DNA from 4 places in the Pseudomonas sp. GW823-FHT01D03 genome. Region 1 is predicted to be linked to each of the others. Evidence: predicted binding sites of a transcription regulator. Region 1 holds the regulator's gene; each other region holds the start of a gene.
What was found. Region 1 encodes FliA, which starts transcription of late flagellar genes. Its sites were predicted from a motif close to CTAAAGTTTNNNNNNNNNNNGCCGNTAA; they were not measured.
Positions count from the first base shown of each region.

Region 2: the regulator FliA is predicted to act here: its motif matches at 4,024-4,051, upstream of AC1RBR_RS26285 (methyl-accepting chemotaxis protein).
Region 3: the regulator FliA is predicted to act here: its motif matches at 3,679-3,706, upstream of AC1RBR_RS14235 (methyl-accepting chemotaxis protein).
Region 4: the regulator FliA is predicted to act here: its motif matches at 2,629-2,656, upstream of AC1RBR_RS21375 (flagellar protein MotY).

Region 1 covers NZ_JBXAKK010000001.1:1,802,195-1,810,001, forward strand. The annotation lists gene flhA (flagellar biosynthesis protein FlhA) at 153-2,282, shown strand; gene flhF (flagellar biosynthesis GTPase FlhF) at 2,294-3,634, shown strand; gene fleN (flagellar synthesis regulator FleN) at 3,748-4,578, shown strand; gene fliA (RNA polymerase sigma factor FliA) at 4,575-5,315, shown strand; gene AC1RBR_RS08040 (chemotaxis response regulator CheY) at 5,483-5,854, shown strand; gene AC1RBR_RS08045 (protein phosphatase CheZ) at 5,872-6,660, shown strand; gene AC1RBR_RS08050 (chemotaxis protein CheA) at 6,715-7,807, shown strand, end outside.
Region 2 covers NZ_JBXAKK010000001.1:5,900,097-5,907,903, reverse strand. The annotation lists gene AC1RBR_RS26300 (putative bifunctional diguanylate cyclase/phosphodiesterase) at 1-1,369, shown strand, start outside; gene AC1RBR_RS26295 (NorM family multidrug efflux MATE transporter) at 1,497-2,894, opposite strand; gene AC1RBR_RS26290 (LysR substrate-binding domain-containing protein) at 3,053-3,973, shown strand; gene AC1RBR_RS26285 (methyl-accepting chemotaxis protein) at 4,155-6,131, shown strand; gene AC1RBR_RS26280 (aldose 1-epimerase family protein) at 6,351-7,565, shown strand; gene AC1RBR_RS26275 (YifB family Mg chelatase-like AAA ATPase) at 7,562-7,807, opposite strand, start outside.
Region 3 covers NZ_JBXAKK010000001.1:3,291,776-3,299,582, forward strand. The annotation lists gene AC1RBR_RS14210 (FMN-dependent NADH-azoreductase) at 149-760, opposite strand; gene AC1RBR_RS14215 (LysR substrate-binding domain-containing protein) at 886-1,794, shown strand; gene AC1RBR_RS14220 (MmcQ/YjbR family DNA-binding protein) at 1,791-2,150, shown strand; gene AC1RBR_RS14225 (DUF1294 domain-containing protein) at 2,283-2,711, opposite strand; gene AC1RBR_RS14230 (undecaprenyl-diphosphate phosphatase) at 2,708-3,538, opposite strand; gene AC1RBR_RS14235 (methyl-accepting chemotaxis protein) at 3,834-5,468, shown strand; gene pnuC (nicotinamide riboside transporter PnuC) at 5,664-6,227, shown strand; gene AC1RBR_RS14245 (AAA family ATPase) at 6,224-6,748, shown strand; gene fapA (functional amyloid chaperone FapA) at 7,084-7,530, shown strand; gene fapB (fibril amyloid subunit FapB) at 7,532-7,807, shown strand, end outside.
Region 4 covers NZ_JBXAKK010000001.1:4,844,922-4,852,728, reverse strand. The annotation lists gene AC1RBR_RS21390 (peroxiredoxin) at 166-768, shown strand; gene rnt (ribonuclease T) at 842-1,519, opposite strand; gene pyrC (dihydroorotase) at 1,516-2,562, opposite strand; gene AC1RBR_RS21375 (flagellar protein MotY) at 2,723-3,631, shown strand; gene AC1RBR_RS21370 (argininosuccinate synthase) at 3,761-4,978, shown strand; gene AC1RBR_RS21365 (hypothetical protein) at 5,129-5,836, opposite strand; gene AC1RBR_RS21360 (response regulator transcription factor) at 6,340-6,966, shown strand; gene AC1RBR_RS21355 (PA3496 family putative envelope integrity protein) at 7,054-7,233, opposite strand; gene nth (endonuclease III) at 7,341-7,807, opposite strand, start outside.

The DNA.
Region 1 (7,807 bases):
GTCGGCTCCACGGCGCCCGGCTTCAGGCAACACAATCCCCCGAAACAAAGCTCAATTTCAATCCCCGGCAAAAGTTGGAAGGCTTCTTGCAGTAGCCGCCGTGCGCCTGCTTTGGGCGTCAAAAGTTTGCTTTAAAGGAACGGGGAAAACCGGTGGATCGCTCTCAGTTATTCAACACTGCTCGCTCGAATGTTGCCGACCTCAGTCGAGGCAATCTGGGCGTGCCGTTGTTGCTGCTGGTCATGTTGGCAATGATGATGTTGCCGATTCCGCCGTTCCTGCTCGATGTGTTCTTCACCTTCAACATTGCCCTGTCGATCGTCGTCCTGCTGGTCTGCGTGTACGCGCTGCGGCCGCTGGATTTCGCGGTGTTCCCGACCATTCTGCTGGTGGCGACGCTGCTGCGGCTGGCGTTGAACGTGGCCTCGACGCGGGTGGTGATGCTCCACGGTCAGGACGGCCACGCCGCTGCCGGTAAGGTGATTCAGGCCTTCGGCGAAGTGGTGATCGGCGGCAACTACGTGGTCGGTATCGTGGTGTTCGCGATTCTGATGATCATCAACTTCGTCGTGGTGACCAAGGGCGCCGGGCGGATTTCCGAGGTGAGCGCACGCTTCACCCTCGACGCGATGCCCGGCAAACAGATGGCGATCGACGCCGACCTCAACGCCGGTCTGATCGACCAGAACCAGGCCAAGGCCCGCCGTCAGGAAGTCGCCCAAGAGGCTGAGTTCTACGGTTCGATGGACGGTGCCAGCAAGTTCGTCCGTGGTGACGCCATCGCCGGCCTGCTGATTCTGTTCATCAACCTGATCGGCGGTATGGCCGTCGGTATCTTCCAGCACAACATGACCTTCGCCGACGCGGGCAAGGTGTACGCCTTGCTGACCATCGGTGACGGTTTGGTGGCGCAATTGCCATCACTGTTGTTATCGACAGCGGCGGCGATCATGGTGACCCGTGCTTCCGGTTCGGAAGACATGGGTAAACAGATCAACCGCCAGATGTTCGCCTCGCCCAAAGCCCTGGCGGTGGCCGCTGGTTTGATGGCGGTCATGGGTCTGGTCCCGGGCATGCCGCACTTCTCGTTCCTGAGCATGGCTGCGCTGGCCGCCGGTGGCGCGTACCTGTTCTGGAAAAAACAGAACGTCGCCAAGGTGCAGGCGCTGCAAGAGGTTCAGCGTCAGCAGGAACTGCTGCCGTCGCCGGCCCGCGCCATGGAAACCAAGGAGCTGGGCTGGGATGACGTGACGCCGATCGACATGATCGGCCTTGAGGTCGGTTACCGCCTGATCCCGCTGGTGGATCGCAATCAGGGTGGGCAGTTGCTGGCGCGGATCAAGGGCGTGCGCAAGAAGCTCTCGCAGGATCTGGGCTTCCTGATGCCGACCGTGCACATTCGCGACAACCTCGATCTGGCGCCGAGCGCCTATCGCCTGACCCTCATGGGGGTGATTCTGGCCGAAGCCGAGATCTACCCGGATCGCGAGCTGGCGATCAACCCGGGGCAGGTTTACGGCACGCTCAACGGCATTACCGCCAAAGATCCGGCTTTCGGCCTGGAGGCGGTGTGGATCGAAGTCAGCCAGCGTGCGCAGGCGCAATCGCTCGGTTACACCGTGGTCGACGCCAGTACCGTGGTTGCGACGCACTTGAACCAGATTCTGTACAAGCACTCCAGTGAGCTGATCGGCCACGAGGAAGTGCAGCAACTCATGCAATTGCTGGCCAAAAGCTCGCCGAAACTGGCTGAAGAGCTGGTGCCGGGGGTGGTTTCGCTGTCGCAGTTGCTCAAAGTGCTGCAGGCGCTGCTGGCCGAACACGTGCCGGTGCGCGATATCCGCAGCATTGCCGAGGCTATCGCCAACAACGCCGCCAAGAGTCAAGATACCGCCGCCTTGGTGGCCGCAGTACGCGTCGGCGTATCCCGCGCCATCGTCCAAAGCATTGTAGGCACTGACTCCGAGCTGCCTGTGATCACCCTGGAACCAAGGTTGGAACAAATATTGCTCAATAGTCTGCAGAAGGCAGGACAAGGCTCGGAAGAGGGCGTTCTGCTGGAGCCAAGCATGGCCGAGAAGCTGCAGCGTTCGCTTATCGAAGCGGCGCAGCGCCAGGAAATGCAAGGTCAACCGGTGATCCTGTTGGTAGCAGGCCCGATCCGCGCGATGCTCTCGCGTTTCGGTCGCCTCGCAGTTCCAGGGCTGCACGTGCTGGCCTACCAGGAAATTCCGGACAACAAGCAAGTGACCATCGTTGCGACAGTAGGGCCCAACGGCTGAGGTAGTGGTTTATGCAAGTTAAGCGTTTTTTCGCCGCCGATATGCGTCAGGCCATGAAGCTGGTTCGTGATGAGCTGGGCGCTGATGCCGCCATCATTGGCAACCGCCGCATTGCCGGCGGCGTCGAGCTGACGGCGGCGCTGGATTACAAATTGTCGGCGCTGGCGCCACGGGTTCCGAACATGGAACTCGAGGACGAGCTGCGCAAGACTCAGTCGCGCATCGTGACCGCCCAGGCCGAGCTGAGCCTGCGTGGCGAAGCCGACGGCAACACCAATCGCCAGTTGTTCGCCGGGCTGCCGTTGACGGCCGGCCTGCCGCTGACCGCTGCCGAACCGTTGAGCGAACCGACTTACGCCGCCCCGGCGCGTCCGGCTCCGGCACCTGCACCGGCGGCCGCAGGCGTCGATCCGCGTGCGCTGGATTCGATGCGTTTCGAATTGAACAGTCTGCGTGAGCTGATGGAAGTGCAGCTCGGCACCCTGGCCTGGAATCAGCTGCAAGGCAGCCGTCCGGCGCAAGCCAATCTGTATCGCCGTCTGCAACGCATCGGTCTGTCCGGGCCGTTGTCGCGCGATCTACTGGCGATGATCACCGATATTGAAGAACCACGTCAGGCCTGGCGCATGCTGCTCGCGCACCTGGCGCGGATGATTGCCGTACCGGAAGTCGAGCCGCTGGAAGAGGGCGGGGTGATTGCCATGGTCGGTCCGGCCGGCATGGGCAAGACCACCACCCTGGCCAAACTCGCTGCGCGTTACGTGCTCAAGTACGGCGCGCAGAATGTCGCGCTGGTGAGCATGGACAGTTTCCGTATCGGCGCCCAGGAACAACTGAAGACCCTGGGTCGCATTCTTAATGTGCCGGTGACCCACGTCGATCCGGGCCAGTCGCTGGTGCAGGCGCTCGACCCGCTGCTGCGCAAACGCGTGGTGCTGATCGACACCGCCGGCTTGCAGGCCAGCGATCCGGCTTTGCGCATGCAGCTGGAAAGTCTGGCCGGGCGTGGCATCCGTTCAAAAAATTATCTGGTGCTGGCAACCACCAGCCAGAAACAGGTTCTAACCGCCGCGTACCACAGTTACAAGCGTTGCGGGCTAGCCGGCTGCATCCTGACTAAACTGGATGAGACGGCCAGTCTTGGCGAAGTATTGAGCCTGGCGATCAGTCATGAATTGCCGGTCGCGTACCTGACCGATGGCCCACGGATTCCGGATGATCTGCATCTGCCGCGCCGTCATCAACTGGTCAGCCGCGCCGTCAGCGTGCAAATGCAGGAAGAACCCAGCGAAGAAGCCATGGCTGACATGTTCGCTGATATCTACCACAGCCCGACCAAGCAGGTTGGCTGAGGTAATGAACCGTTTATGTACCTACATCGATGGTCTGCCATGCATTGTTCCGGTTGAGAACGCGCAGCCAGTAATGTGGCCTCCGTCTATGCAAGACAAGGTAAAGAAATAACATGGGCAGCATGCATCCCGTACAGGTGATCGCGGTGACCGGCGGCAAAGGTGGCGTCGGCAAGACTAACGTGTCAGTGAACTTGTCTCTGGCGCTGGCAGAGCTTGGCCGTCGGGTCATGCTGCTGGACGCCGACCTGGGGCTGGCGAACGTCGACGTTCTGCTGGGACTGACCCCCAAACGTACTCTGGCCGATGTGATTGAAGGCCGCTGCGAACTGCGCGACGTGCTGTTGCAGGGGCCCGGCGGGATCCGCATCGTGCCGGCCGCTTCCGGCACCCAAAGCATGGTGCACCTGAGCCCGGCGCAACATGCCGGTCTGATTCAGGCCTTCAGCGACATCGGCGACAACCTCGATGTGCTGGTGATCGACACCGCTGCGGGTATTGGTGACTCGGTAGTCAGTTTTGTCCGCGCCGCTCAGGAAGTGTTGCTGGTGGTCTGCGACGAGCCGACCTCGATCACCGACGCCTACGCGCTGATCAAACTGCTCAACCGCGACTACGGCATGAACCGCTTCCGCGTCCTCGCCAACATGGCGCAGAGCCCGCAGGAAGGGCGCAACCTGTTCGCCAAGTTGACCAAGGTCACGGATCGCTTCCTCGACGTCGCCTTACAATACGTCGGCGCCGTGCCGTACGACGAAAGCGTGCGCAAGGCAGTGCAGAAGCAGCGAGCGGTCTATGAAGCCTTTCCGCGTTCCAAGTGCGCGCTGGCGTTCAAGGCGATCGCGCAGAAGGTCGATACCTGGCCGCTGCCTGCCAACCCGCGCGGTCACCTTGAGTTTTTCGTCGAGCGCCTCGTGCAGCAAACAGCAGGGCCTGTGTTATGACCGCGAGCGGTATGAACTACTACAAGAAGTCGGCACGTGACGCGCAGTACGAGTTGATCGAGCGTTACGCGCCACTGGTCAAGCGCATTGCCTATCACTTGCTGGCGCGCTTGCCGGCGAGTGTGCAGGTTGAAGACCTGATTCAGGCCGGGATGATCGGCCTGCTCGAAGTCTCGACCAAATACGACGCCAGCAAAGGCGCCAGTTTCGAAACGTACGCGGGCATTCGAATCCGCGGCGCGATGCTCGATGAAGTGCGCAAAGGGGATTGGGCACCACGCTCGGTTCACCGCAACACCCGTATGGTCAGCGACGCAATTCGCTCAATTGAAGCTAAAACCGGACGTGATGCTAAAGATCACGAGGTTGCGGCCGAACTCCAATTGAGTCTCGACGATTACTACGGGATTTTGAATGACACGCTGGGCAGCCGGCTGTTCAGTTTCGACGACCTGTTGCAGGACGGCGAACACGAAGGGCTGCACGAGGATGGCGCCAGTGCTCATCTTGAGCCGTCACGCGATCTGGAAGATGAACGCTTCCAGGCGGCGCTGGCGGATGCGATTGCCAATTTGCCGGAGCGTGAGCGACTGGTGTTGGCGCTGTACTACGACGAAGAGCTGAACCTCAAGGAAATCGGTGAAGTCCTTGGCGTCAGTGAATCGCGGGTCAGCCAGTTACACAGCCAGTGCGCGGCCCGTTTGCGGGGGCGTTTGGGGGAGTGGCGAGCGCGCTGAAGGCAGTGTGGGGACACTGCGAACGAGGCTGGTGCGGTGATGAACGGCACCGGTCTTGCTCTGTTGTGCTCCAGACAGTCATCGAGTGCTTTGCCGGATTGATTGAAGTGGCGCGTCCAGGTGCTGGGCGCGTTTAAGACTGCTTGGAGGTCGAATTGAACAAAGACATGAAAATCCTCATCGTTGATGACTTCTCAACGATGCGGCGGATCATCAAGAACCTGCTGCGCGATCTTGGGTTCACCAATACCGTCGAGGCCGACGATGGCACTACCGCCATTCCGGTACTCAACAGCGGAAGCATCGACTTTCTGGTAACGGACTGGAACATGCCGGGCATGACCGGTATCGACTTGCTGCGCCACGTACGTGCCGATGAAAAACTCAAGCATCTGCCCGTGCTGATGGTGACCGCTGAAGCCAAGCGCGAGCAAATCATCGAGGCCGCTCAGGCCGGTGTGAACGGCTACGTGGTCAAACCTTTCACGGCTCAGGCGTTGAAAGACAAAATCGAGAAGATTTTCGAACGCATCGGCTGATGACGCGCGGGGGAGCTATGGAGCATAACGAATCTTCACAGGGCGATTTCGAGTCGACCCTGAAAAAACACGCGGTCGAACTGGTCGAGAGCCTTGAAAAAGGCAGGTTCGGCGACGCTGTGCAACTGATCCATGAGCTCAATCAGACCCGTGACCGCGGCCTGTATCAGGAAGTGGGCAAGCTCACACGCGAACTGCACAGTGCGATCGTCAATTTCCAGATCGATCCGCACATGCCGCAGGCCGAGGAAGTGTCGCAAATCACCGACGCCACCGAACGCCTGGGCTATGTGGTCAAGCTGACCGAAGCCGCGGCCAACCGCACCATGGATCTGGTGGAAAGCGCCACCCCGGTGGTCAATGGCCTGGCTGAAGAAGCCCAGGCCCTGAGCACCGATTGGGGCCGCTTCATGCGTCGTGAGGTCGGAGCTGAAGAGTTCCGCGAACTGGCGCGCCGGGTCGACGGTTTTCTGTCACGCAGCAGCACGGACAACCGTGCGGTGTCGAGCAACCTCAATGACATCCTGCTGGCTCAGGATTACCAGGACCTCACAGGTCAAGTGATCAAGCGTGTGACCCAACTGGTCACCGAAGTCGAAAGCAATTTGCTCAAACTCGTCCTCATGGCCAGTCAGGTTGACCGCTTTGCGGGCATCGAACACGACCGTGCCGCGATGCTTGCAGAAAAAGATCCACAAAAACATCTCTCGCAGGGTGAAGGTCCGCAGATTCATGCCGATAAACGAGAAGACGTTGTGTCCGGTCAGGACGATGTGGACGATTTGTTATCCAGCCTCGGATTCTAGAGTTTTGGAATTTTAGGTTTTTTGGGTTTTTAGACCTGTAGGAGCACCCCATTAATGAGCTTCGGCGCCGATGAAGAGATCCTTCAGGATTTCCTGGTTGAGGCCGGCGAGATTCTTGAGCAACTGTCCGAGCAACTGGTCGAGCTGGAAAGCCGCCCGGATGACGCAGATCTGCTCAACGCAATTTTTCGCGGTTTCCACACTGTAAAAGGGGGCGCCGGCTTCCTTCAGCTCAATGAGCTGGTGGAGTGCTGTCACATCGCCGAAAACGTGTTCGACATCCTGCGCAAGGGTGAGCGTCGCGTTGATGCAGAACTGATGGACGTGGTGCTTGAAGCACTGGACGCGGTGAACAGCATGTTCAGCGAAGTCCGTGAACGTGCACCGATCACTGCTGCAACCCCGGAACTGCTGGCCGCGCTGGCGCGTCTGGCCGAACCGCAAACGGCCGACGAAGCTCCGGCTTCGCCAGTGGCCGAGATGATCGAAGAACTGGTCGTCGAAGGCGATTCGAGCGATTCGGGCGACATCACCGATAACGAATTTGAACAGTTGCTGGATTCGCTGAACGCCGTCAAGGCCGAGGCCGAAACCCCGGTTGCTGTTGCACCTGCGCCGGCTGCCGATGCGGCCGCCAGCGATGAAATCACCGACGCCGAATTCGAGTCGTTGCTCGATCAGCTGCACGGCAAAGGCCAGTTCGCGGCGGACGCCGTGGCACCGGCAGCGGCCGCTCCGGCGGCACCCGCGGCGGGTGACAGCTCGGACATCACCGACGACGAATTCGAAGCACTGCTCGATCAGTTGCACGGCAAGGGCAACTTCGCCGTTGAAGCGCTGGAGTCGGCGATCGCCTCGGCACCGGTTGCGCCTGCCGCACCGGCGGCCGCCGCTGCCGGCAGCGATCTGATCAGCGATCACGAGTTCGAATCGCTGCTCGACGAATTGCACGGCAAAGGCAAGTTCACCGACGTTGGCGCCGCTGCTGCGGGCACCGCGTCGACCGTGGCTGCGCCTGCCGCCAAGGCCGCCGCCGCTCCGGCTGCTGCGCCAAAGGCTGCACCCAAGCCTGAGCCGAAAGCCGAAGCGCCAAAACCGGCCGCCGCTGCTGCACCGGCGCCGGCCCGTGCCGCCGCTGCTCCGCCGC
Region 2 (7,807 bases), 4.1 Mb from region 1:
GCTCCGCCGTTGTCTGCGCCATGTGCGTGAACGCGGCGTCCTCGAAAACACCCTGCAACGCCTTGCCGAACAGGACCCGCTGACCGGCATCGCCAACCGCCAGGGTTTCCAGACTCTGCTCGCGGCGCGCCTGGCGGAAAACGACGGCCGTGGTCTGGCCCTAGGGCATCTCGATCTCGACAACTTCCGTCACGCCAACGACGCCCTCGGTCATCAGGCCGGCGATCGCTTGATCCTGCAAGTCGTCGCGCGGCTGAAGAGTCAGCTGGAGGCCGGGGATCAACTGGCGCGGCTGGGTAGCGACGAATTTGCCTTGCTGATCGACACCCGCCGCGCGCCGCAACGCGCCGAGTGGATGGCCGAACGCATTACCGAGGCCCTGGCGGAACCGTATTGGGTCGATGGCGAAAGCCTGTTGATCGGCTCCAGCCTCGGTATCGCCCATGCCCGTGCGCAGGGTGGCGCCGACCCGCTGATGTGGCACGCGCACATCGCCATGCAGCAGGCCAAGAGCACTCAGGGCTGCACCTTCCATATCTTCAATGAACGCATCAACCGCAACGCCCGGAGCATGGCCGACCTCGAAAGTGAGCTGCGCCGGGCTTTGCGCCGCGATGAGCTGGAGCTGCACTACCAGCCACGGCTGAATCTTGCAGACGGGCAGATCGTCGGCCTCGAAGCCCTGGTGCGCTGGCGCCATGGCGAACGCGGTTTGTTGCCGCCAAGCGAATTCGTGCCATTGGCCGAGCAGAGCGGTCTGATCGTGCCGCTGGGTTACTGGGTGATTTCCCGGGCCCTGCGCGACATGCAGGCGCTGCGCGAATACGGGCTGCCGGCGCTGCACATGGCGATCAACCTGTCGTTCCGCCAGTTTCAGGACAGCCAGTTGCTGCCGACGCTCAGCCGACTGATTGCCGAACGTGGCGTCGAGGCGCAATGGCTGGAATTCGAGCTGACCGAAACCGCCGTCATGCGCCGCAGCGATCTGGTCAAGCAGACCATGGACGCCCTTGGCCGTCTCGGTGTGCGTTTCTCGCTGGATGACTTCGGCACCGGGTTCTCTTCGTTCGTGCATCTGAACAGCCTGCCGATCACCTTGCTGAAGATCGACAAGAGCTTCGTCGGCGGCATGGAGCAGCGCGAAGAGAACCGCAAACTGGTGCACGCGATGATCAACCTCGCGCATAACCTGCATCTGGAAGTAGTGGCGGAAGGGGTGGAAACGCCTGAACAACTGGAGTTATTGCGCGGGTTTGGCTGTGATCAGGTGCAGGGTTATCTGATCAGCCGGCCGTTGCCGTTGGCCGAGCTGGTGGAGTACCTGACCTTTGGCTCTAGCCAGCAGCCAGCCCTCGAAATCGTCAGTTGAACGCAATCTCCGGGTTAGGCATGAATCTCTGTGGGAGCGGGCTTGCTCGCGAAGGTGTCGTGTCAGTCAAAGCATAGGCTGCCTGACCCACCGCTTTCGCGAGCAAGCCCGCTCCCACAACTGAATCTCAGTCTGCCTGAGCGACTGTGTACTGGTTTGATGACAGAGGTTCGCGCTGAATCATCCGCTTCATCTTCCATTCAAACGCCAGCGTCAGGCTCACCGCCGCACATGCCAGCCCCAGCGCCAGCCCCCACCAGACGCCAGTCGGTCCCCAGTTCAAATGGAACGCCATCCACCACGCCGCCGGGGCGCCAATCAGCCAATAACAAGCGAGGCCGACCAAAAAGGTGGTTTTTGCGTCCTTGAGTCCACGGATGCAGCCCATGGCGATGGTCTGCGTGCCGTCAAACAGCTCGAACCACGCCGCCACCGCCAACAGACTCACGGCCAGACGAATTACTTCGGCAAAGGCCGGATCGTTGTGATCGAGGAACAACCCGACCAACTGGTTCGGCAACAGCCAGAACACCATGGCGAAACCCAGCATCACCACCGCACCAAAGACGATGCCGACTCGCCCGGACATCCGCGCATCGCTTAGTTGCCCGGCGCCGTAGTGCTGGCCGACGCGCATGGTGATCGCGTAGGACATCCCCGCCGGAACCATGAACGCCACCGAAACGATCTGCAGGGCGATCTGGTGTGCGCCCAATTGCGTGCTGCCCATGGTGCCCATGCACAGCGCCGCGAAGGCAAACAGGCCGACTTCCACCGCGTAGGTACCCCCAATCGGCAGGCCGAGGCGCCACAGTTCTTTCAGATACTGACGATTTGGCCGTGACAGGCCGGCGCGCAATGGGTAGGCGTCATAGGCCGGGTGCCGGCGAATGTGCCAGGCGAGGGCCAGCGCCATGCAGTTGGCGACAATCGCGGTGACCAGACCGATTCCAGTCAACCCCAGCTTCGGCAGGCCGAACATGCCGGTGATCAGCGCGTAATTGAGCAGGAAATTGGCCACGGTGCCGCCGAGGCTGATGACCATCACCGGGGTTGCCCGGCCGATCGCACTGGTGAAACCGCGCAGGGCCATGAAGCTCAGGTAGCCGGGCAGGGCGAAGGGCAGAGCGATCAAAAATTGTCCAGCAGCGTTGACGTTGGTTTCGGTCTGGCCGAACAGCAGCAATACCGGCTTCAGATTCCACAGCAGCAACCCGGCGCCCAGCGCCATCAGCCACGCCAGCCACAACCCGGCCTGAGTCAGGCGGGCCGCGCCGATGATGTCGCCAGCGCCCTGACGGATCGCCACCAGCGTGCCGACCGCGGCGATCACTCCGATGCAGAAAATCGACACGAACGAATAACTCGCCGCGCCCAGTCCGCCGCCGGCCAGGGCTTCGGGACTGAGGCGCGCCATCATCAGGGTGTCGGTCAGCACCATCAACATGTGCGCCAACTGTGAGGCGATCAACGGCCCCGCCAGCCGCAGGATGGCCCAGAGTTCGGTACGCACAGGATGCTGCATGGTCATCACCACCCATCAATCAGAGGGAACAAGAGACCGTCGATTCTCGGCGCTTGGAAAGGTTTGCACAAAAGGATAAAAAGGATGGGTAGCATGATTAAAACTCATATGAGAAAAACTCGCCGGGGTGGCCGGATGCCGCCAAAGGAGCTTTGTGTATGTCCCGTCGTCTTCCTCCCTTGTATGCCCTGCGCGCATTCGAAGCGGCGGCGCGGCACAGCTCGTTCACCCGGGCGGCCGAGGAATTGTCGATTACCCAGAGTGCAGTCAGCCGGCACATCAAGACGCTGGAGGAACACTTTGCCTGCAAGCTGTTTCACCGCAGCGGACGCAACCTGCAACTCACCGAGTCGGCGCGGCTGCTCTTGCCCGGCATTCGTGATGGTTTCGCAGCCTTGGAGCGCGCCTGCAACACCTTGCGCGCCGAAGACGACATTCTGCGCATGAAAGCGCCGTCGACCCTGACCATGCGCTGGCTGCTGGCCCGGCTCAGCCGTTTTCGTCACCTACAGCCCGGCAACGAAGTGCAACTGACCAGTGCCTGGATGGACGTGGATTCGGTGGACTTCAACAACGAGCCCTTCGACTGCGCGGTGCTGCTGAGCGATGGGCACTTCCCGCCGGACTGGGAGGCCAGCCTGCTGTTTCCCGAGGAATTGATTCCTGTCGGCGCGCCGAACCTGCTGAACGATCAGCCTTGGGATGTGACGCGGTTGGCCTCCACCGAGTTGCTGCACCCGACCCCGGACCGGCGCGACTGGCGCAGTTGGCTGGAACATATGGGGCTGTCCGATCAGGTTTCGCTCAAGGGCGGACAGGTGTTCGATACCCTGGAGCTGGGCATGATTGCCGCGGCGCGTGGTTACGGGGTATCGATGGGCGATTTGCTGATGGTCGCCGAGGATGTGGCGCAAGGAAGACTGAGCCTACCGTGGCCGACTGCCGTCGCCAGCGGCCTGAATTACTACTTGGTGTGGCCGAAAACCCGTCCGGGAGGTGAACGTTTGCGCCGTCTCAGCGACTTCCTGCAAGGCGAAGTGCGGGCCATGGCGTTGCCGGTGGTCAAGCGCTTGAGCTGAAACGTTCGAGCCCGCACAATGCCGGCCTTATGCCATAACCCTGCTGTTCGCTCAAGTATTCGGCTTTACCGCCGAATACGTGCATGTGGAACCGTCGTGCAGGTATCCACGATTCACCCCCATTAGAAAATTATCCGAGCTGCGATCAAGGAGGATCGGCAAGTTCGGCCAGGAGCTGTCCATGTCTCAACCTCGCGCTCGGATCGCCTCGCAGCTGGGCCTCGCGCTCGCCGTGATACTGGCGATTGTCATCAGCGGCAGTACTGTCTTTGCTCTGCGTTCGCTGGATACCGCCAACCTCGCCACCCGTGAAGAACACCTCGCCAGTGAAGCGCGGCTGCTGGCCGACCAGTTGAGCACCTTCCACGGCACGCTGCGTGAAAGCACCCAGCGCCTGAGCGGGCTGTTCGAGAAGCGCTTCAGCGCCGGTCTGAGCATTCACCCGGATGCACCGGTGGCGGTGGCCGGTACCCAGACTCCTGGCCTGCACCTGGGCAGCGAAGTGCTGAACAACAACTTCAAGGAAGTCGACGAGTTCAAGCAAATGACCGCTGGGGTTGCCACGCTGTTCGTACGCAGTGGCGAAGACTTCGTGCGGGTCAGCACCTCGCTGACCAAACAGGACGGCACGCGCGCCATCGGCACTTTGCTCGATCATGCGCACCCGGCTTATGCGAAGTTGATGGCCGGGCAAGGCTACGTCGGCCGCGCGTTGCTGTTTGATCGCTCCTACATGACCCAATACACCCCGGTGCGCGACAGCAGCGGCAAGGTGATTGCGGTGTTGTTCGTTGGTTTTGACTACACCGACGCGCAGAACGCCCAATTCGACAACCTCAAGCGCTTCCGCATCGGCCAGACCGGTTCGCTGGCGCTGCTGGATGAGCAGAACAAATGGCTGGTGGCGCCGGCGGGTGTCCAGGCACTGGATCAGGCGGTCACGGTGATCGGCGGCCTGGCCAAAACCCCGGGCAAGGGGCAGTTCTGGAGCGACAAGAACGAAGATTTCTACAGCGTTTCCGTGCCATTCGACGGTGGCCCGTGGGCGGTGGTGGCGAGCATGCCTAAAGCCGAAATTCGCGCGGTGACCTGGAGCGTCGGCACGCAACTGGCCATCGGCAGTCTGCTGGCGATGCTGCTGGCGGTGGGTTCGGTGGTGTGGTTGCTGCGCAGCAAACTGGCGCCGCTGAGTGATCTGGTGCGCCAGGCCGAAGCGCTGGGCGCGGGTGATCTGAGCGTGCGCCTGAACGTGTCGAGCAATGACGAGATCGGCCAGCTGTCCCGCGCGTTCAACCAGATGAGCCAGGCCCTGTCGACCATGGTCGAGCACATCCGCCGCGCCTCGGAAGAGGTCAACAGCCGTGCCCAGGCGCTGTCTGGTTTGTCCGGCGGTGCGTACGAAGGCATGGAGCAGCAGTCTGGCGAAATCACCAGCATGGCTGGCGCGGTGGAAGAGTTCAGCGCCACTTCGCTGAACATCGCCGACAACATGGGCGCGACTCAGCGTCTGGCGCAGGAAAATGCCCAGCAGACGCAAATCGGTCGTAGCTCGATGGAAGAAGCTTCGTCCTCGCTGGAGCAGATCGCAGGTGCACTGAACACCACCGCGACCGTGATCAACACCCTCGGTCAGCGATCCCAGGAAATCGGCGGGATCGTCAGCGTGATCACCTCGATCGCCGAACAGACCAACCTGCTGGCGCTCAACGCGGCCATCGAAGCGGCCCGCGCCGGTGAACAGGGCCGTGGTTTTGCCGTGGTCGCCGATGAGGTACGCAACCTGGCGTCGCGCACCCGTCAGGCCACCGATGAAATTTCCGGGATGATCCACAGCATCCAGCAGGAAACCGGCAACGCGATCAGCACCATGGAGCAGGGCAATGTGCTGATGCAGGAAGGCCTGTCGCGTAACGCCAATGTCGCCTCGGCGCTGGCGCGGATCGATGAGCAGAGCCGTTCGGCAGGGCAGCAGTTTGCCGCGATTACCACCGCGACCCAGGAGCAGAGCAGCACGGCGACTTTGCTCAGCAGTAATCTGCAGAGCATTGCGTTGGCCAACAGCGAACAGCGTGAGGTTGTTTCTAACTTGGCCGTGACCGCCAAGGAGCTTGAGAAATTGGCGGCGGACTTGCGTTCTGAGGTTGATCGTTTTCGTTGATGCGCAGCTGAAATAGCTATCGCGAGCAGGCTCACTCCTACAGGTGTATTGGTCGATCACAATATTTGTGATCACTGAAGATCCCTCTAGGAGTGAGCCTGCTCGCGAATGCATCACTGCCAATCCTGGATAAAGCACTCGATCTCATACTCTTCTGGACTTGCTGAAACGTTTCCGCAGCGCTATAAAAATGGCACAACTCCAATAAAGGCTGCTGCCATGACCCCGTTCAAACTCGCCGTTGCACTCGGCGCACTCTCTGCTGCTTCCCACGCCATGGCCTGGGATTACGTACTCCTCGATAACAACAAGCCCGCGCAAAACTGGAGCATCACCAGTGAGCAGCTCGGGGTGAAAACCGACAAGCCGTTCTCCGTGAGTCTGCGAACCTTGCACGGCGGACGACAGGAAGGTGTCAGCATCGTCGATATCGATAACGGCACGATGAAACTCTCGGTGGTACCGACCCGTGGCATGAATGTCCTGCAGGCGACTGTAGGAAATGTGCGCATGGGCTGGGATTCGCCGGTCAAGGAAGTGGTCAACCCGGCCTTCATCGAACTCAATGGACGCGGTGGCCTGGGTTGGCTGGAGGGCTTCAACGAGTTGGTGACCCGCTGCGGGTACGAATGGGTCGGCCATCCCGGCATGGACAATGGTGAGTTGCTGACTCTGCACGGGCGCGCCGCCAACATTCCGGCCAGCAGCGTTACCCTGCACATTGATGAGAAGCCGCCGTACGCCATCAGCCTGCGCGGCGAACTGAAGGAGCAGGCCTTCAAGAAAGTCCACTTCTCGGTCGTCACCGAGCTGGTCACCGAGCCGGGCAGCGTGCGCTTTGCCCTCAACGATACGCTGACCAACAACGGCGATTATCCGAAGGAATATCAGGCGCTGTATCACAGCAATTTCAGTACGCCGTTCCTCGAGCAGGGCGCCCGTTTTGCTGCGCCGGTAAAACAGGTCTCGCCATTCAACGACAAGGCCAAGGGCGACTTGCCCGACTGGCAGACCTACCGCGCACCGACCAAGGACTACGACGAAACCGTCTACAACGTCGTGCCCTATGCCGACGCCAAAGGCGAAACCCTGACCGTTTTGCACAACAAGGCCGGCAGCCTCGGTGTCTCCGTTGGCTTCAACACTCAGCAGTTGCCGGTGTTTTCCCTGTGGAAAAACACTGACACCCAAGGGCAGGGCTATGTCACTGGGCTTGAGCCGGGCACCAGTTTTTCTTACAACCGCCGCTATCAGCGTCCGCTGAATCTGGTGCCGACCATTGCGCCAAAGGCCAGCCAACAGTTTCAGATCAGCTACAGCCTGCTCGCAAACAAAGGCGCTGTGGATAACGCCTTGAAGCGCGTGACCGAGATTCAGGCCGGGCGTGAAACCGAAGTGCGGCAGACGCCGCTGGTTGATCTGACCGAGCATTAAGGCGTCGCTGGCCGGTATTGCAACGCCTCGGCCAGATGTTCGCGCTTGATTGCATCGACTTGCTCAAGGTCTGCCAAGGTTCTGGCGACTTTGAGCAAACGATGGGCTGAGCGCAGCGACAAGGTCAGCCGCTCACAGGCTGATTCCAGCCATTTCTCATCGGCTGTGGATAACTTGCAGTGCCGCTTCAGGCCTGGCAGATCGAGAAACGCATTGGCACAACGCTGACGCTTTTGCTGTCG
Region 3 (7,807 bases), 1.5 Mb from region 1:
GCACTCAGATGTTGATCGTCTGACTGCATAACCCGGGCCAGATTATGCAACAGTCAGAAACAAAAAACTCCGCATCAGGCCCTTGCAGAACCAGAATACAGAGTTTTTTGAGGGGCTACATGAACCGCAGCTGGTCTTTACGCAATGCTTATGCAGCGGCGAACAGTTGCTCGCTGATCTTCGCCTGAGCAGCGCTCATCGCGTTGTTGCGCACTTCATCACCGTAGGCCAGACCTTCGGCACGGACGATTTCGATGTCGGTGATGCCGAGGAAGCCCAGTACCAGCTTCAGATATTCTTCGTGGGCGATGCCGCTTGCCTGACCGGCATGGATGCCGCCGGAGGTGGAGACGATCACCACTTTCTTGCCACCGCACAGGCCTTCAGGCCCAGCTTCGGTGTAACGGAAAGTCTGGCCGGCGACGGCGACGCGGTCGATCCACGCCTTGAGCTGGGTCGGTACGGTGAAGTTGTACATCGGTGCGGCGATGACGATGGCATCAGCAGCAATGAATTCGGCCAGGGTCGAAGCGCTCAGCTCTGCTTCGTGCTGTTGTGCGGCGTCGCGCAGTTCAGCGGTGGTACCGGCAGCCACCAGGGTGGTTGACGAGAAGTGGCTGATGGCGTCGGCGGCCAGGTCGCGGTAGGTGACCACGGCGGTTGGCTCGGCGGCTTGCCAGGCTTTGACGACTTGGCTGCTCAACTGGCGGGAAGCGGAGTTGTCGCCCAGAATGCTCGAATCGATGTGCAGCAGTTTCATGTGGAATCTCCTGTAAAGAATCGCCGGCGGCGACGGAATGGAGACAATCCTACGGAAGAAACCAATAGCTGATTAGCCGCCGACAATGCGATAGTTCGTCCCACTGATAGAACGGTGGGCTTTTCATGCAGGATCTCAACGATCTCTACTATTTCGCCAAAGTGGTCGAGGCCGGTGGCTTTGCCGCAGCCGGGCGATTACTGGGCATTCCCAAATCCCGCCTTTCCCGTCGCATTGCCGAACTCGAGGAGCGCCTCGGCGCTCGTCTGCTGCAACGCACCACGCGCCAGTTGAACCTGACCGCGGTTGGCGAGCGCTACTTGCGTCACTGTCAGGCAATGTTGCTGGAAGCGGAGATGGCCGACGAAGCGGTCGCCAGCATGTCCAGCGAGCCACGCGGCCGCTTGCGGGTGTCCTGCCCCACGGGTCTGGCGCGAGAAATGTTGCCATGGGTGATCAGCGAATTCCTCGGCAAATTCCCTCAGGTGCAACTGGAGGTGGTGTTGCTCAACCGCCGGGTGGATCTGGTCGCCGAAGGCTTCGACGTGGCCCTGCGTGTACGCGAGTTGGGCGATGAAGATCCCTTGCTGGTCACCCGGCGTCTGCGCCAGGCACAAATGGTCGTGGTGGCCAGCCCGGCTTTTGTCGAGGGCAAAACCATCACTCATCCGCAGGACTTGAAGAACCTGCCGGTGCTCGGCGCGCTGGAGGCCGATCGCATGGTGCATGTGCGCTTGCTGGACGAGCAAGGCAACAGCGTCGAACTGAACATGGAAGCGCGGCTGGGCATCGATGATTTCATCGTGCGCAAGGCCTGTGTGCTGGCCGGCCAGGGTTTCACTCTGCTGCCGATGATGTATTGCGAAGCCGACCTTGAGAGCGGCGCGCTGGTGCAATTGCTGCCCGAGTGGTCGTTGCCCGGCGGCTGGTTGCAGGCGGTGTATCCGCATCGGCGCGGGGTGATGCCGGCGGTGCGGGCGTGGATCGATCATCTGGTCGAATCGTTCAATGCGTGTGGGGAGCGGTTGTTATGAAACAGGGAAAGATGAACGAAGCGGACGTCGCCGCCTTCTGTCTCGCCTTGCCAGGTGCGCGAGAGGATTACAAATGGGGCGGCGTGCGGGTGTTCTCGATTGCCGGCAACAAGATGTTCGCCCTGCAAGGGCTGCGCGGGGACTCATTGGCGTTCAAAGTCGACAAGGACCTGTTTCTCGGCCATTGCGACCGCCCGGGGATTCACCCGGCGCCGTATCTGGCGCGGGCGCAGTGGATCATCATGCACCCGCCCTACCCGCTGGGTGCCGAGGAGTTGCAGGGATTGCTGCAGCGTTCACATCAATTGGTGGTGGGCAAGTTGCCCAAAAAAACTCAAATCGGATTACTGCTTTAGCTTTTGATTTTGGTGGGAGCGGGCTTGCTCGCGAAAGCGGTGTGCCAATGGACGAATATGTTGTCTGACACACCGCATTCGTCGGAACGCCGCCCGGAGCAAGCCCGCTCCCACAGGGTTTCTTGTGTTGCTTCAGAACAGTGACAGCAGGTTCGAACCGAGAAACACCTGGTCGATCCAGAACACCTGATGCAGCGCCACAATCACCCAGAACAGAATCTGAAACGACACCTTGCGCGTCTTGTGCCGGAATACCTGTTGGGCGATCAGCGCGCCCGGCCAGCCGCCGGCGAGTTCCAGGGCATGGAGAATGTTCTCCGGCGTGCGCCACGCATCGGCGCGGGCCTTGCGTTTGTCCGCCCAGTACATGAAAAACGCCAGCACGCTGACCACGCCATAGGCAGTCAACGGCACCAGCGAGATCCCGCGCAGCCACATCGACAGCGAACCAAACAGTGGCAAGGCGCAAACAATCAGCAGCACTGCCAGTTTCAACTTCAGATGCTGAATACCGCCACGGGACGCGTGTCCATCCGGGCGGCGCGCGCGGGAATCATTCATGGTTTGACCGCCGACCAGTCCACCCAGCCGAACTGCCAGGTCGCCAGAATCACCAGACCAAAAACGATCCGGTACCAGGCGAACGCCGCGTAGCTGTGGCTGGCGATGAACTTGAGCAGACCGCGCACGGCGATCATGGCGAAGATGAACGCGGTGACGAAGCCGATGGCGAATACCGGAAAATCCGCCGGCACGAACAGATCTCGATATTTGTAACCCGAGTACACCGCTGCACCGACCATGGTCGGCATCGCCAGGAAGAACGAGAACTCGGTCGCGGTCTTGCGCGACAGGCCGAACAGCAGACCACCGATGATCGTCGAGCCCGACCGCGAAGTGCCAGGAATCATCGCCAGACACTGGGCGAACCCGACTTTCAGCGCGTCCTTCCAGGTGATCTCGTCCACGGTTTCAGCGTGCACCTCATGCTGGCGACGCTCGGCCCACAACATGATCACGCCGCCCACCACCAGTGCGGTCGCGACGGTGATCGGGTTGAACAGGTATTGGTGAATCAGGTCGGCAAAAATCACCCCCAATACCACCGCCGGCAGAAACGCGATCAGCAGGTTGGCCGTAAAACGCCGTGCACTCGGCTGGGTGGGCAGGCCAATCACCACATCGAGAATCTTGCGGCGAAACTCCCAGACCACTGCGAGGATCGCGCCAAGCTGAATAATGATGTTGAACGCCATGGCTCGTTCGCCACCGAACTCGAGCAAGTCGGCGACAATGATCTGGTGTCCGGTACTGGAAATGGGCAAAAACTCCGTCAGCCCCTCTACAACTCCAAGAATCAGTGCCTGCAAGGCGGTCCAAAGATCCATCAATCCCCCAAAGAGCGATGCACGCGGGCATGCCCCGATAATATTTTTCTAACGTTCACTGCGTTCAGCGTAGCTGTACCGATTCCGCGCGCACAGGATCCACACGAAACGGTCAAAATTCCGTGAAATATCAACTTGGATTCAGGTTTTCACGCGCGGGGCCGAAATCCTAACAGACAAGCCTTGATAGTGCAGCGGCGTTATACGACTTGGGTCGCGTATGCCCGACCACTCAAACGTGGTTGGATGCTGGCGTTGATTTATTACAAGAAAAAGAAATCGGAGTGACAGCGTTATGAACAGCTTGCGCAGTGTGTCGATCAGCCGACGCTTGTGGCTCATTTTGATTGTGGCCGTGGTCATGTTGTTGACCTTGGGCGTGTTGATGCTCAAGCAGATTCACGATGACCTGTATCACGCCAAGGCACAGAAAACCCAGCATGTGGTGCAGACCGCCAGCGGTCTGCTGAGTTACTACCACGACCTGGAAACCAACGGCACGCTGACCCGCGACGCCGCACAGAAACAGGCGCTGACCGCCATTCGTGGCCTGCGTTACGACCAGAGCGATTACTTCTGGATCAACGACCTCACCCCCGTGATGGTCATGCACCCGACCAACCCCAAACTCGAAGGCCAGAACCTCTCGGCGATCCGCGACCCGGACGGCTTCGCGGTGTTCAACGAGATGGTTGCGATCGCCAAAAGCAAAGGCGCCGGCATGGTCGATTACCGTTGGCCCAAGCCCGGCGCCAGCGAGCCGGTCGCGAAAACTTCCTACGTAAAACTGTTCGAGCCGTGGGGCTGGGTGCTCGGTTCGGGGGTTTACGTCGATGATGTGCAAAGCGAGTTCCGCGCTCAGTTGATCAAGGCCTCGGTGATCGGCCTGGTCATCGCGCTGATCATGGCCCTGCTGGTGATATTGATTGCCCGCAGCATCGTCCGTCCATTGCAGGAAACCGTGAACGCCATGGCCAATATCGCCAGCGGTGAAAGCGATTTGACCCGCAGCCTCGATACCCATGGCCAGGACGAAGTCACGCAACTGGCCCACCACTTCAACGCCTTCACCGCCAAGCTGCGCCGGGTCATCGGTGACTTGCAGGTTTCGGCCAGTGCCTTGGGCCAGTCGTCCAGCGAACTGGGCAGCGATGCGACTCAGGCTCAGCAGCGCAGTCAGCAGCAATCGCAGCAGATGGAACTGGTGGCGACCGCGATCAACGAAGTGACCTACGGCGTGCAGGATGTGGCGAAGAATGCCGAGCACGCTGCTGCGGAAATGCGCGATGCCGAAGCCCAGGCGCAACAGGGCCAGATCAACATCGACGGCAGCCTGCAACAGATCGATAAGTTGTCCGCAACCATTGATCAGGCGGTCGAAGTGATTCGCACCCTGGCGGCGGAAAGCACGCAGATCGGCAGTGTGCTGGAGGTGATCCGCTCGATTGCCGAGCAGACCAACTTGCTGGCGCTCAATGCTGCCATCGAAGCGGCCCGCGCCGGTGAACAGGGCCGAGGCTTTGCGGTGGTGGCCGATGAGGTGCGGTTGCTGGCGCAGCGCACGCAAAAGTCGACAGCGGAAATCCAGAGCATGATCGAACGCCTGCAAAATCATTCCGAAGCCGCGGTGAAAGTGATTGGTGACAGCAGCAAGGCCTCGCAACTGACCATCGAACAGGCGGGATTGGCCGGCGCGAGCCTGAATGCCATCGGCCAGGCACTGCGCAATCTCAACGGCCTGAACGCTTCGATTGCCAGCGCCACACTGCAACAGGCGCATGTAGTCGAGGACATCAACCAGAACGTCACCCAGGCGGCCGGCCTGTCTCACAGCACGGCGCTGGCGGCCGAGCAGTCGAGTGTGGCGAGCGTGAAGCTGGGGCAACTGAGTGAACAGCTGAACCAGCTCCTGCGCCAGTTCCGCGTCTGACCTGACTCACTTTGTGGGAGCGGGCTTGCTCGCGAAGGCTTGGTGTCAGTCGCTATTGTCGTTACTGATAAAACGCTTTCGCGAGCAAGCCCGCTCCCACAGGGGGACCAGGTGCCCCGTCAAAATCGGCAAGGCTCACTCCTGCAGGTTTTTGGGTACAATCCGCTCCCTCCTCAACTCCCTCAAGGAACCCCCATGTCCGGGCTTGAACTGTTTGCCGCCGCCCTCGGTGTGATCGCCGTGTGGCTGACGGTCAAACAGAATCCGTGGTGCTGGCCGATCGGCCTGGTCATGGTGTTGCTCTACAGCTGGATCTTCTATGACGTGAAGCTGTATTCGGACATGTTGCTGCAAGTGATTTACGCCGCGCTGCAAGTCTACGGCTGGTGGCAATGGACCCGCGCCGGGACGATGCACGACGGCCGTGAAGTCACGCGCCTGGATCAGCGTTCGATTCTGCTCGGCCTGAGTGTGGGCGCGCTCGGCAGCCTGCTGCTCGGCGCGGCCATGGCCCACTGGACCGACGCCGCACAACCGTGGCTCGATGCCGCACTGACCGCGTTCAGCCTCGTCGCGCAATTGTGGATGGCGCAAAAACGCCTGCAATGCTGGGCGCTGTGGTTCGTGCTGGATGTGATTTTCGTCGGTCTGTTCCTGTACAAGGGTCTGTACCTCACCGCCGCGCTGTATGCGCTGTTCACCCTGATTGCGCTGCAAGGCTGGCGCGAATGGCGCGCCGATCCGGCGTTGCAGCGATGAAGGTAGTTGTTCTCACCGGCCCGGAATCCACCGGCAAGAGCTGGCTGGCCGCTGGCCTTCAGGCGCGCTTTGGCGGCCTGCGAGTGGACGAATACGTGCGCTGGTTCATCGAGCAGAATCCACGCGATACCTGCCTCAACGACATCCCCGCTATCGCCCGTGGGCAGTTGCAATGGGAAGATCAGGCACGGGCGCAGCAACCGCCATTGCTGATCCTCGACACCCATTTGCTGAGCAACATCCTCTGGAGCCAGACCCTGTTTGGCGACTGCCCGGCGTGGCTGGAACCCGCGCTGCTTGCGCGGCATTACGACCTGCACCTGCTGCTGTCGCCGGAGCAGATCGACTGGACCGACGACGGCCAACGCTGCCAGCCACAACTGAGCGAACGCATGGCGTTCTTTCAGGCCACCCGCGACTGGCTGGAACAGCACGGGCAACCGTTGCAGATCATTCAGGGCGATTGGGATCAACGCCGCGTTCAGGCTTCTGACGCCGTCGCGCGGTTATTGGCTGATTGATCCATCGAATAGCTCCGTTCAGGGCAAAAGTGTCCATTCCTGAAACACCTCCCTCAGCGCAAAGCGGCGAGTTCAATGGCCTTCATCGTTTTGTCAGAACATCTGTTACGTCAGTGAAACAGTCTTCGGCAAACCCCTGTTCCAGAGCTTTGCGCCGCCCTTGACCGTGTGCCTGCCTGCCCGATTGTTTCAATGCTGAAACAGCTTTTGTATCAGCGCTGCACGGCGCATCACCAACCCATTGAAAATCAACAACAACTCAAAAGCGGCACAGCTTTCGCTCTCTCCTTCCCAACGCTGACAAGAGCCAGCCCACTGAAGAAGGAATTGCCGCCGTGGGGAATATCAATAAAGGCCTGACCTGCCTTCTGCTGATTGGATCAGCCAGCACATTCATCAGTTTCAACGTTCAGGCCGAAGGCAATGGCGTGATCGTCCTCAACCGCGACGTCCAGCCCATTCCCATCGGGCGCAGCGGTGGCAAAGACCCCTACCCGACCACAGTCAATGCCAACCCTTCGGCTCGCATCAATCAAGCGATGACCAGCACCGAGCTCGATGACGGTGAATTTGCCAGTGTAGCCAGTGGCTCTTCGATTCGCGGCAATATCACCACACCCACCGCCAACATGCCTGGCATGAACACCCTGACCAATCCCAACGGCCTGCCCGGCATGGGCGGCGGTCACGGCGGTGGCGCGGGCGGTTCGATTTCCAACACCGTCAACCGTGCGATGAGTTCAGGTCTTGCTCCGCTGACCCGCATGGCCGGAGGTCAATGAGATGAATCGTTCCCTTCTGCTGCTTGCCCTGTTCGGCTGCGCCAGCGCCATGGCCGATCCAGGCTCCGTGAATAACGCCGACATCCAGAACAGTGGCATGCAGTACCGCGGCAACTTCAACGTCAACCAGGCCGCCGGCGACCAGATGCAACAGACCAACACCAAGGCGATCGCCATTGGCAACAATGCCAGCGCCACGACCATTGTCAGGCAAAAGCTGGATACCCCCGCCAACCCTTCGATGAACGCCAGCGCCACCATCGGCGGCACCTCTTTC
Region 4 (7,807 bases), 3.0 Mb from region 1:
TGCTGTTCCGTTATCCGCCTTGGGCAAAAAACCGTTAAGGACAGGCGAAAAACGCAGTGTATGATGGTCGGCCCTTGCGAAGAGGGTTCGTGTCACAGGGCTGTCGCCTCAGGGTGGCAGGCTGGCCCGGACCCTGAACTTCAAGTTATTCACCAGGAGATATCCATGAGCGTACTCGTAGGCAAACAAGCCCCAGACTTCACCGTCCCGGCCGTACTCGGCAATGGCGAGATCGTTGACAGCTTCACCCTGTCCTCGGCCATCAAAGGCAAATACGGCCTGGTGTTCTTCTACCCACTGGACTTCACCTTCGTCTGCCCGTCCGAGCTGATCGCTCTGGACAACCGCATGGCCGACTTCAAGGCGCGCAACGTGGAAGTGGTCGCCGTGTCGATCGACTCGCACTTCACTCACAACGCCTGGCGCAACACCCCAGTGAACAATGGCGGCATCGGCCAGGTGAAATACACCATGGCTGCCGACATGAAGCACGAAATCGCCAAGGCCTACGACGTTGAGTCCGAAGGCGGCGTGGCTTTCCGTGGCGCGTTCCTGATCGACGACAAGGGCGTTGTCCGCTCGCAGATCATCAACGACCTGCCGCTGGGCCGTAACATGGAAGAGCTGATCCGTCTGGTCGACGCGCTGCAATTCCACGAAGAGCACGGCGAAGTCTGCCCTGCGAACTGGAAAAAAGGCGACAAAGGCATGAACGCTTCGCCAGAAGGCGTTGCGGCTTACCTGACCGAGAACGCTGCTGCCCTGTAAGGCGCAACGTCGCGGTACAAAAAACCGGCCCATGTGGCCGGTTTTTTTATGCGCGGGATTTGTCCGACGAGGATCAGTCGTCGAAATCTTCCCAGCCGCCCATCTGTTTCCAGCGGTTGACGATGCCACAGAACAGCTCAGCGGTCTTCTCGGTGTCGTAACGCGCCGAATGCGCTTCACGGCCGTCGAAGTCGATGTCCGCTGCCTGACAGGCCTTGGCCAGGACGGTTTGACCGTAAGCCAGACCGGCCAGTGTCGCGGTGTCGAAGCTGGAGAACGGGTGGAACGGGTTGCGCTTCATGTCCAGACGCGCAACCGCAGCATTCAGGAAGCCAAGGTCGAAACTGCTGTTGTGGCCGACCAGGATCGCCCGTTTGCAGCCATTGGCCTTCAGCGCCTTGCGGATGCCACGGAAGATGTCGGTCAGCGCGGTTTCTTCGCTGACGGCCATGCGCAGCGGGTGATCGAGCTTGATCCCGGTGAACTCCAGCGCGGCTGCTTCGATGTTGGCGCCTTCGAACGGCTCGACACGGAAGAAGTAGGTGTGATCCGGGTAGACAAACCCCTTTTCATCCATGGCGATGGTGGTCGCGGCAATCTCCAGCAGAGCGTCGGTGGCCGAGTTGAAGCCACCGGTCTCTACGTCGACAACAACCGGCAGGTAGCCGCGAAAACGCGCTGCCATTGGATGACGGGAACCGCCGCCGCCACCTTGACCGTCCAGTTCATCGTCGAAATGGTCTTCACTCACGCGTGTTCCTCCAGCAGGCGCCAGCGCAGTTTTTCACCGGCGCGCAGCGGGATAACGTTCAGCTCGCCGAATGGCAGGCTGGTCGGGGCGGTCCATTCTTCGCGAACCAGGGTGATGTGATCGGTGTTGACCGGCAGGCCGTAGAAGCGCGGGCCGTTGAGGCTGGCGAATGCTTCGAGCTTGTCCAGCGCATTGCGCTGTTCGAACGCTTCGGCATACAGCTCGATGGCGGCGTACGCGGTGTAGCAGCCGGCGCAGCCGCAGGCGGCTTCCTTGGCGTGCTGGGCGTGCGGCGCCGAGTCGGTACCGAGGAAGAACTTGGCGCTGCCGCTGGTGGCGGCGTCGAGCAGGGCTTCCTGATGGGTATTGCGCTTGAGGATCGGCAGGCAATAGAAGTGCGGCCGAATCCCGCCCACCAGCATGTGGTTGCGGTTGTACAGCAGATGATGCGCGGTGATGGTGGCGCCGACGTTGGCCGAAGCCTCGTTGACGAACTGCACGGCGTCGCCGGTGGTGATGTGTTCGAACACTACTTTGAGCGTCGGGAATCGCTCGACCACACGGCGCATGTGCTCATCGATGAAAATCTTTTCGCGGTCGAAGACATCGACATCGCCACGGGTGACTTCGCCGTGGATCAGCAGCGGCATGCCGACTTCAGCCATGGCTTCCAGCGCCGGGAAGATCTTGTCGATGCTGGTCACGCCGGAGTCGGAGTTGGTGGTGGCGCCGGCCGGGTACAGTTTGGCGGCGTGCACGAAACCACTGGCCTTGGCCTCACGAATTTCTTCGGGCTGGGTGCGGTCGGTGAGGTACAGCACCATCAGCGGTTCGAAGCGACTGCCGGCCGGGCGGGCAGCGAGAATCCGCTGGCGATAGCCGTCGGCTTCAGCGGCGTTGCGCACCGGTGGTACCAGGTTGGGCATGATGATGGCGCGGCCAAAGGTGCGCGCAACATCGGCAACGGTATTGGTCAACACGGCACCATCGCGAAGATGAATGTGCCAGTCGTCGGGACGCAGCAGGGTCAGGCGGTCGGACATGAGGGGATTCCAGGCGGGTCAAACTGAGGGGAATGCTACCGGAAAAGACTCTTGCAGGCACCCGCTATCAAGTTTTGCAGGAACCTTCCGATATCCCGTAGGTATGCCGTAAACATAGTGTGAATCGGTCTTTGTGTGACAGAAGCCAATGGAGCCTCCCGTGCGCCAGCGATATTTAGCCTTGCTCAGTGTGTTTGCCAGCCTCCCCGCGATGGCGCTGACTTACCAGACGCGTCTGGAGAACATTGAGTGGACGGTCGAGGGCGACAAGTTCGAGTGCCGCCTGACCCAGCCGATCACCGATTTCGGTTCGGGCCAGTTTGTGCGCAAGGCCGGCGAGCAGGCGATATTCCGCCTCAATGCCTACAACGCCATGCTCGGCGGAGGTTCGGCGACGTTGCTTGCGGCGGCGGCGCCATGGCAGCCGGGGCGCAACGACATCAACCTGGGCAGCGTCAGGATCGGTACCGGCAACGTGCTGTTCAACAGCTCACAATCCCAGGCCGGCGGATTGATCAGCGGTCTGCTCGATGGTCGCAGTCCGGTGGTGCGCCGTGCGTCTGGCGATGGCCGGGTTTCGGAAGTGCGTCTGCTGCCGGTAAAGTTCAGCAAAGCGTTCAATGATTACCAGACGTGTGTGGCGAAATTGCTGCCGCAGAATTTCGATCAGGTAAAACAGTCTCAGGTCGGCTTCCCCGGTGAAGGCACCGATCTGGATGCCGCCGCCAAAGCCAAGTTGCAGGTAATGCTCGAGTTCATGAAGGCCGATCCGACGGTCAATCACATCGAGCTCGATGGCTACTCCGACAACAGCGGCAACCGTCTGACCAACCGTGAACTGTCGCGCCGTCGCGCGCTGGCAGTGGTCGATTTTTTCAAGGCCAACGGTATCGCCGAATCGCAAATCACCGTGCGTTTCCATGGCGAGCAATACCCGCTGGTGCCAAACAACAATGCGGCCAACCGGGCGAAGAATCGTCGGGTCAGCGTGAAGCTTGCGCGAGTGGCGCCGACTACCGCGCCAGCGCCGCAAGCCAGCACACCAGCCAATGCTGCGGCGACTTCCTGACCCATCGGTCATCGTCGCGCTCTCGACAGATTCTGTCGCTTTGTCGTCTTAAGCTGTCGCGCCTCTGTAAATTATCGCATTTGAGCGGTAGACTCCTCGGCTTTCCGTAGAACCCCGTGGAGTGATGGCATGGCGGACGTAAACAAGGTCGTTCTGGCGTATTCCGGCGGCCTGGACACTTCGGTGATCCTCAAGTGGCTGCAGGATACTTATAACTGTGAAGTGGTGACCTTCACCGCTGACCTGGGTCAGGGCGAAGAGGTCGAGCCGGCTCGCGCCAAGGCTCAGGCCATGGGCGTCAAAGAAATCTACATCGATGACCTGCGCGAAGAATTCGTGCGCGATTTCGTGTTCCCGATGTTCCGCGCCAACACCGTTTACGAAGGCGAGTACCTGCTGGGTACTTCCATCGCACGTCCGCTGATCGCCAAACGCCTGATCGAAATCGCCAACGAAACCGGCGCCGACGCCATTTCCCATGGCGCCACCGGCAAGGGCAACGACCAGGTGCGTTTCGAACTGGGTGCCTACGCACTCAAGCCTGGCGTGAAAGTGATTGCGCCATGGCGTGAGTGGGACCTGCTGTCCCGCGAGAAGCTGATGGACTACGCCGAGAAGCACGCGATCCCGATCGAGCGTCATGGCAAGAAGAAGTCCCCGTACTCGATGGACGCCAACCTGCTGCACATCTCCTATGAAGGCGGCGTGCTGGAAGACACCTGGACCGAGCACGAAGAAGACATGTGGCGCTGGACCGTCTCCCCGGAGAAGGCTCCCGACACCCCGCAATATCTGGAACTGACCTACCGTAACGGCGATATCGTTGCGCTGGACGGCGTCGAAATGACTCCGGCCACCGTACTGGCAACGCTGAACAAGATCGGTGGCGCTCACGGTATCGGTCGTCTGGACATCGTTGAAAACCGTTACGTGGGCATGAAGTCCCGTGGCTGCTACGAAACCCCGGGCGGTACCATCATGCTGCGCGCGCACCGCGCCATCGAATCGATCACCCTGGACCGCGAAGTCGCTCACCTCAAAGACGAGCTGATGCCGAAGTACGCCAGCCTGATCTACACCGGCTACTGGTGGAGCCCGGAGCGTCTGATGCTGCAACAGATGATCGACGCTTCGCAGGTCAACGTGAACGGTGTGGTTCGCCTGAAACTGTACAAAGGCAACGTGATCGTTACCGGCCGCAAGTCCGACGATTCGCTGTTCGACGCCAATATCGCGACCTTCGAAGAAGACGGCGGCGCCTACAACCAGGCCGACGCGGCGGGCTTCATCAAGCTCAACGCGCTGCGCATGCGCATTGCTGCCAACAAAGGCCGCAAGCTGTTCTAAGCCTTACAGGGCTGTAAAAATGGCGGCTTGTCTCAATGACAATGCCGCCATTTTCATTTCTGTGTTTGTCTGGCGTTAATCCATAGCTTTGATCGTTACCGTTAACTCCGGCATTTTCTTGAATGTCCACTTCTGGCATCTACTCTGCGTTCATGCTCCTTTCAAAACCGTGGTGCTTTGCGTGCTCACGTTGTAAGCAACGAGAAGTTTGGCGCCACCGCTTTTTTTCGACTGTTTGATAAGGCCGGGGATAATTTGCTTGAGCAAAACTTCGCACGCAGTGTCGGTCAGAAATACCACGGCCCTGGGCGGTTGCTTGCCAAGATGCGGAAAGTGTTCGACCAGCGCATTGAACGCCTGAGCGCTGCTCAACCGCCGTACATCTAAGGCACACAATGTGCCGATGGATTTAGGCAGCTGAATGTTGTGCTCAATCCACGGTCGCTCCGCGCAGGATTCGCCAGCGCCGCCAGGGGGGAGTTGCCTGAGGTCGATGCTATGGACAGACAAAGTCCATTCCAATCCGTTTGCAGCTGATGTTTCGCCTGCTGCCACAAATGCTTTTGCTGGAGGCGAGCAGGAGTGGAGCTCGCGCTGTTTCAACTCCTCGAAATTTTTTAGGAAGCTGTCGTCCTTATCGAAATCCGAAGGCGCATAAAGCGAACGGTAGTTGAAGTTCAGCGTTAAAAAGAATAGCAGCAACAAGTAGAACGGAAAGCTGATCAGGAACCAGATATAGACCTCCCTTTCGGTGTTATCAAGGAAGGGCAGGGAAATGGCAGCTGATGATTCGGAAATAAATGCAAATATCGCAATTACAGTCATGGGGTTGGTTATTTTTCTTTTGATTTTTATCATGGGGAGTGCTCATTAAATATATTTCCAGTGCTTGTGTTGAATTGTTTTGTATGGAGGGCTACAACTTGGTAGTTGGGCTATTTTTATATTAAAAAAAATCGCTTGGGTAGAAGTATCTTGTTTCAGACGTTGATTTTTCAAAGTGTTTTTGATGGGTTTCATGTTGTTTTTTACAATTTATAATCCGCCGGGGGCTGACGGTGCGTAGCGACGCGCAGTCAATGAATTATCGCGTTTTTTCAGACGCTCACAGAGCCTTCTGCTTCAACGGAGGAGTACGCGTGGCTTCCAGGGCGTCATGTTTTTCGCATCGATGTGAAGGCGGAAAGATACGTCATCCCATTTAAAAATCGCCTGTATGGATTTTTTTGTAGGAATAATCTTTATTTGCTGTAGGGAATGTCCTTTGCTGGGATTGCAATGAAACTCTCTTGTGCCATGTCAGAAGTGACTGGGCTATTGTGCGTGCTCTAAAAATTCGAACAGCGAAACTGGACTTGCCCATGAATAAAGTGCTGATCGTGGATGATCATCCCGTCATTCGTCTTGCTGTGCGTATGCTGATGGAGCGTCATGGCTACGAAGTCATTGCAGAAACGGATAATGGTGTGGATGCTTTGCAACTTGCACGTGAACAGATGCCGGATATCGTTATTCTGGATATCGGAATACCGAAACTCGATGGTCTTGAAGTTATTGCGCGTCTGAACTCGACACCCATGCCGTTGAAAGTTCTGGTATTGACCTCCCAGGCACCGGGGCATTTTTCAATGCGCTGCATGCAGTCGGGTGCTGCGGGGTATGTATGTAAACAACAGGATCTGACTGAGTTGCTGAGTGCGATCAAAGCTGTACTGTCCGGCTACAGCTATTTTCCAAACCAGGCCCTGCACACCGTGCGTACCAGTCTTGGTAATGCCAGTGAGGCCGATATGGTGGATCGCCTCTCCGGGCGCGAAATGATGGTGTTGCAGCAATTGGCGCGTGGCAAGACCAACAAGGAAATTGCCGATGGCATGTTTCTCAGCAACAAGACGGTCAGCACTTATAAGACCCGTCTGTTATTGAAACTCAATGCCCGCTCGCTGGTGGACCTGATTGAATTGGCACAACGCAACGGACTGGTCTGATGATCATTAATGCCGACGGAGCATGGGCCGCTCAGTGTCGGATTGTGCAGAAAGTAAAAAGCCTCCGGTTCGGGAGGCTTTCAAGTGTCAGAGATCAAAATCGTAATCGGCCAATTGCTTTTGCAGTCGGCGCTCCTCAAGCATGTTATCGATGGTGCGACGTTTGCTCAGATTGGTCTTGGCGACCTCGACCACCGGTTCGGCGTCGTCGGTTTCCACCGCGGTAAAATCTTCATCTACGTCCAGTTGTTCTTTGCTGTCAGTCATAAGGTGAACTCCAGGCTAAGACTGCCTTTGGCGCTCCTTATATCGATATTCCTGCTGCGGGTAAAAAAGATTTTTTCAATCGAAGAATCAATTATTCCAATAGCCAATCAATCGTCCGAGGTTTTGTGTTTGTACTCGCACAAATCTTCGATCCGGCAGCTGCCACAGCGCGGCTTGCGCGCCAGGCACACATAGCGACCGTGCAAAATCAGCCAGTGGTGGGAGTCCAGCAGGTAGTCTTTTGGCACAAACTTCATCAGCTTCTTTTCCACTTCAACCACATTTTTGCCCGGGGCAATGCCGGTGCGGTTGCTCACGCGAAAAATGTGCGTGTCGACCGCCATGGTTAACTGGCGAAAAGCGGTGTTGAGGACCACGTTGGCCGTCTTGCGACCCACGCCTGGCAGCGCTTCCAGTTCTTCACGGGTCTGCGGGACTTGGCCATTGTGCAGCTCAACCAGCATGCGGCAGGTCTCGATCACGTTTTTCGCTTTGCTGTTATAGAGGCCGATGGTCTTGATGTATTCGGACAGCCCTTCGACGCCCAGCGCGTGGATCGCAGCCGGGGTATTGG